Regions from separate parts of the Cellulosilyticum sp. ST5 genome, predicted to be linked through region 2. Evidence: predicted binding sites of a transcription regulator. Region 2 holds the regulator's gene; the other holds the start of a gene.
The links. Region 2 encodes Rex, which represses fermentation and respiration genes when NADH is low (regulators of the CRP and FNR family bind a similar motif). Its sites were predicted from a motif close to ATTGTTAANTANTTAACAAT; they were not measured.

Region 1: pflB (formate C-acetyltransferase) is a predicted target of Rex. The motif match lies at 1,743-1,762, and genes of this name have one in related genera.

What each region holds. Positions count from the first base shown of each region.
Region 1 is NZ_CP132338.1:1,218,431-1,221,635, forward strand. It holds gene QTL86_RS05985 (3'-5' exonuclease) at 1-1,076, shown strand, start outside; gene QTL86_RS05990 (methylglyoxal synthase) at 1,157-1,621, shown strand; gene pflB (formate C-acetyltransferase) at 1,830-3,205, shown strand, end outside.
Region 2 is NZ_CP132338.1:363,416-366,620, reverse strand. It holds gene QTL86_RS01710 (redox-sensing transcriptional repressor Rex) at 1,100-1,783, opposite strand; gene abc-f (ribosomal protection-like ABC-F family protein) at 1,928-3,205, shown strand, end outside.

The DNA.
Region 1 (3,205 bases), 860 kb from region 2:
ATGTAGAATCTACGGGGTTATCAACAATTAAAGATGATGTTATTCAAATTGCAGCCATTCGTTATGGTAAAGAAGGTGTAGTAGATCAGCTTGATATTTTATTAAAACCGACAAAGTCGGTTGGAGAGTCGTATTATGTTCATGGGTTCTCTGATGATCTATTACAAAAAGAAGGAATGGAACCGAAGGAAGCCTTAAAGCAGTTCGTTCATTTTATTCAAGGTGCAGTTCTTGTAGGGCATAATGTGAATTATGATTTGCAGATTATCAAAAGTATGATGAGTCGTTATAAGTTAGAGCCTATAGGAGAATATCAAGTATATGATACTTTAGATTTGGCTTATAAGGTTTATCCTAAGTTAAGTAATCACAAATTAGAAACACTCTCAAAATTGATTGTAACAGAAACAATACCTACACATAATGCCATGCAAGATATTTTGGCTACCAGTGAAGTGCTTAGCCATCTTTTAAAGCATATCGAAGAGAAAAAGCAGGAACGCTTAGAAAAGATAGAAGCTTATGGCTGTTATGTCAATGAATACAGAGAAAAGCTAGCTACTATCAAAAGTTATTTATTAACACACAATTTAACTGATGGATTAACCTTCTTAATGAATGAGTGTGATTTTAAAGGTTATTATCATTCATCTCAGATTGAAACCATCAGAAATTTATATCGCATCATCAATGAACTAGAGGACCAAACACTTTCTTATGAAGATAACATTATTAATCTATTAGCTTTTTCAGCATTACATTATAGTGAAATAGAACAAAGTGATTTATTTAAAGGGCGTATTCCTATTATTACAGTACATCAAGCCAAAGGCTTAGAATTTGATGAAGTGTATATTGCAGGATGTAATGATAAAACTTTTCCTTCTTACAGGAGTCTTAAGGAACACCAATTAGGAGAAGAAATGAGGCTTTTTTATGTAGCGCTTACAAGAGCCAAAAAGAAACTCTATATTTCTTATCATCAAGAAGCACCAAAAAGCATTTTTATTGATCAGATTAGTGAGGACTATAAAACGCTGAAAAGATATGGAGGAATATCGAAAAATACGATATAATGTAAATAGTAAAAAAATGAAGCAAATAAAGGAAATGAATAAGGAGAAGAAAAGTGGATAAAGACTATAAGATTGTAAAAATGGAAAAACAAAAAAGCATAGCACTTATTGCTCATGACAATAGAAAAAGAGATATTATCGAATGGGTACAAAATAATAAGGATAAATTGAGTAGGCATTTTCTATGTGGGACTGGTACCACAGCTAAGCTTATTGCTGCAGAAACAGATTTACCTGTTACTGCATTTAATAGTGGTCCACTAGGCGGAGATCAACAAATAGGTTGTCGTATTGTAGAGTGCAAAATAGATTTTATGATCTTCTTTTGGGATCCTCTTGCATCACAACCACATGATCCTGATGTAAAAGCCTTGCTTCGTATTGCTGCACTTTATGATATCCCTGTAGCAACTAATCAATCAACAGCAGACTTTTTAATCCAATCTCCATTAATGGTAGAAACTTATGATCGCAAGATTATTGACTACGCAAAGCGCATTCATTCGCGTACACAAGCCTATGCAAACAAGGAAGAATTAAAGTAAATAATAGATGATTCTATTAATTTAAAATTATTGTTAATTAGTACTTTCTATTGCACAAATAATGCCTTCTATGATAACATAAGTATAGATAATTTATGTATACTGTATACAAAAATTATCTATACTTAATTAATTGACATTATAAATTACTTCAAAGGGGGTGAAGTAGAAGAGGTCAGTCAATCGGCTAATCACTTCTACAGTGCATATGACATACTGGAGAAATTTCAAATCAGGTGCATGGGAAAACGAAATTAATGTAAGAGATTTCATCGTTAACAACTATACAGAATATACAGGTGACGATAGTTTCTTAGCTGGTCCTACACAAGACACATTAGATCTTTGGAATGAACTTAGTGAACTTATGGTAAAAGAAAGAGAAAGAGGTTGTTTTGCAGATACTAAAACAGTAGCAACAATCACTTCTCATGCAGCAGGTTATATTAATAAAGACAAAGAAAAAATCGTTGGTCTTCAAACAGATGCACCACTTGTAAGAAGCTGTCATCCATTTGGTGGGATGAGAGTTGTAGAAAATGCTTTAAAAGCATACGACTATGAAGTAGATCCAGAAATGAAAGAAATCTTTACAAAATACAGAAAAACACATAACCAAGGTGTATTCGATGTTTACAATAAAGATATTCGTACAGCACGTAAAGTAGGTGTTGTTACTGGTCTTCCAGATGCTTACGGTCGTGGACGTATTATTGGTGATTACAGAAGAGTTGCTCTTTACGGAATCGATAAATTAATCGAATTCAAAATGAAAGATAAAGAAGAACGTTCTAAAGTATTTACAGCAGAAACAATGAGAGATTGTGAAGAATTAGCAGAACAAATCAAAGCCTTAAATGAACTTAAAGAATTAGGTCAAATGTATGGTTTTGATTTATCTAGACCAGCTGAAAACTTTAGAGAAGCGACTCAATGGTTATACTTAGCTTATCTTGCAGCAACTAAAGAACAAGATGGTGCAGCTATGTCAATTGGACGTACATCTACATTCCTTGACATTTATGCAGAAAGAGACTTACAAGAAGGTAAACTTACAGAACAAGAAGTTCAAGAAATCATTGACCAATTTATCATGAAACTTCGTATCATCAGATTCCTTAGAACTCCAGAATACAACGAATTATTCTCAGGAGACCCAACATGGGTAACAGAATCACTTGGTGGTATGTTAGAAGATATGAGTGCTTCACTTGTAACTAAAAATAGTTTCCGTTACCTTCACACACTTTACAACATTGGACCAGCTCCAGAACCAAACTTAACAGTACTTTGGAGTGAACATTTCCCACAAGGTTACAAAAACTTCTGTGCAAAAGTATCTATTGATACATCAGCTATTCAATATGAAAGTGATGACCTTATGAGACCACAATTTGGTGATGACTACGGTATTGCTTGTTGTGTATCTCCAATGAGAATTGGTAAACAAATGCAATTCTTTGGAGCTCGTGCTAACCTTGCTAAAGCTGTACTTTATGCAATCAATGGTGGGGTAGATGAAAAAACTGGTATCAAAGTAGTACCAGGTATCGAGCCAATGACAGGTGATGAATACTTAGATTA
Region 2 (3,205 bases):
CCAATAATTTATCCCCCTTCTTTACTCTCTTATGCACAAATTCTATTCTTTATAAATACCAATATTTTAATCATTTCTATAATCTCACATAACTGCTTTGTACTTCTAATAATTCATGATACTTTTATTATAACAATTGTATATCCAGTCACCTTCTTACCTAGTAATCTATTCGCTCCTACTATGCCTATCCTAGTTCCACTTTCATATGAACAATAGATATCCTTTTCGTTCTCACTTCTTAAATTCTCTTTTTATTTATTAATATCCTACTTGTTTTCTTCTGTTGAACATCATGAATATAAATAAATATCCATTTCCTACATCCACTTTTTTGTTTTATTAACAATAACTTACCCAACAGTAAACATATAAAAATAGTTATTCCTTTTCTCTTACATATTGTCATTATTTCTCTAAGTTTAATTATCCATATACAGTGCCACAAAGTATTAATAAACCAATTTATTTTATTATAAACACACCCATACAATTTACACAAAAACAACGCGAAATAACCCTCTCCCTCTATAACACTATTCATGCCTATTCTTTTATAGACTTATTGTACTCTTAATAAAATACATATAACAACAAAAAGGGTTCGTCTATTTTCGACATTATCTAAGTTATTCTTTTTATAAAAAGCATCTTTACGCCAGAAAGCTGATGGAAATGAGAGGGATGGCTGTCCTCAAGGGGTGACTTGCGAGTATTTTCAGCAGGCACTTAGCGAATTTTTTTGATGGGTTTTAGGGAGACTGTTTGAGCGCCAGCGAGTTTCGACCGTTCATCAAAAAAATGAGCTTAGTGCCTGCGAAAATACGGAGCGGAACCCCGGAGGGTAGCCATCCCTCTCATTTCTTCCCATTAGCTTCTGATCGCAACTTACTTACAAAAGGAAACGTTCACTTTATCTTTGTTCTCACTTTTTCGCCTTTACTCCCCTGTTACCTAAAGATCTATCTCTTTAAACGCAAAAAAATGCCCATAAGCCTTCTGTTTTCCCAACAAAAGCCTCACAGGCATTTCTTTATTCACTCTTTTATACTGCACCCCACTCAACATCATTCCCAAAGAAATCCATTAAGCCCACATTTTATTCTTCAATTTGCCCTATACTCTCACTCTTATCTTTCTTCTCTCTTTCAACCTCAGCCTCATTAATCTTATAAGCCAAAGTCATTAATGAATGAGAAAGGTGTACATTTTCAACTTGTACTGTATCTGGTACGAATAAATCCACAGGTGAGAAGTTCCATAAGCCTTTTATCCCCCATTTTGCTAAACTCTCAGCTGTCTCTTTTACTCTTGTTTTTGGCATTGTTAAAATAGCAATTTCTACTTCATTTTCTTTTACGAACTGCTCCATTTTGTCAATATCTTGTACTTCTACCCCGTGTATGCTCATACCAATTAGTCTTGGATTAACGTCAAATAAACCGATTAACTTAAAGCCTCTTTTACTAAATGATGTTGAATTAGCAATAGCTTGTCCTAAGTTACCTACGCCTACAATAATCATTTTATAGTTTTGGTGAAGTCCTAATATCTTTCCTATCTCTGTATGCAAGTACTCCACATTGTATCCGTAACCCTGTTGCCCAAAGCCTCCAAAATTGTTAAGGTCTTGACGAATTTGTGATGCGGTCACATTCATCTTCTCACTTAATTCTCTGGAGGAGATTTTGGTTACTCCTTTTTGTAACAATTCTCCCAGATATCTGTAATAACGTGGCAATCTCCGTATTACATTCATAGAAATCTTTCTTTCTTCCGTCACCTTCTCATCTCCTCATATACGCAAACTCATAACCCTAGTATAGCATTTAAGTTTTTTTTTTGTCAATGTAGATTATTGGCCCCTTTTCTTTCAATTTGCGCTTTTATTTGCTAAAATAATAAAAGGCGTTACAAGGAGGATATTATGATTATTTCATGTAGCAATATCAAGAAAACATTTATTGACCGAGAAATCTTAAAAAATATTAGTTTTCATATCGAAGACCATGAGAAAGTAGCTTTAATAGGAAATAATGGTGTAGGTAAAACCACCCTTTTTAAAATTCTAACTAAGGAATTAGAACCAGATGAAGGTACCATTACTTCTACTAAAGACTGCACCATAGGTTACTTAAAACAACATATGGAGTTAGATTCTACAGCTACCGTCTATGAGGAACTCCTACATGTATTTGATGAAGTTATTGCCTTAGAAGAAAAACTTCATGCCATGGAAGCTGAAATCGCTAAGACCGGTTCTTTAGAACTCATTCATAAATATGATGCTGAACGTATGGTATTTGAAAATAGTAAGGGTTATGAATACAAAAGTTTAGTCAAAGGCGTTCTCAAAGGCTTAGGCTTTGATGAAACCATTTATGATAAACCAGTGTCTATTTTATCAGGTGGACAAAAAAACCGTGTCGCTCTAGGTAAGCTCCTACTTCAAGAGCCTAGTTTATTACTCTTAGACGAACCTACCAACCATTTAGACATTGAAGCTATCGAATGGCTAGAAGGCTTTTTACGTAGCTATAAAGGTGCTGTCCTTATTATTTCCCATGACCGTTACTTCTTAGATAAAATCGTCACTAAAGTCGTTCACTTAGAATTTGGACGTAGCTTTGTTTACAACGGTAACTACAGCGACTACATCATCAAAAGTGAAAAAGAATATGAAGTGGCTATGAAACACTTTGAAAAACAGCAAAAGGAAATTGCTCACCAACAAGCGGTTATTGCTAAGCTAAAACAATTTAACAGGGAAAAATCTATTAAACGTGCTCGTAGCCGTGAAAAAGCTTTAGAAAAAGTAGAAGTCATGGATATGCCAATGATTGATAATAAACCTATGCAGCTGGTGCTCACCCCAAGAGTTGTAAGTGGCAATGATGTCTTAAGCATTAGTGAATTAAGTAAAACCTTTGATACCAGCCCGATTTTTAGTCATATGAATATGGAAATCAAAAAAGGGGATAAAGTAGCTCTCGTAGGTCCTAATGGCGTTGGTAAAACCACTGTTTTTCGTATGATTTTAGATCAAATGACTCCTACAACGGGTACCCTAAAATTAGGAAGCAATGTTATTGTAGGCTATTACGATCAAGAACATGCTACCTTAGATACTTCTAACACCATTATGGAAGAAATCCAAGGTACTTTCCCAGAACTTAAAAATGGAGAAATCCGTAATGTACTGGCT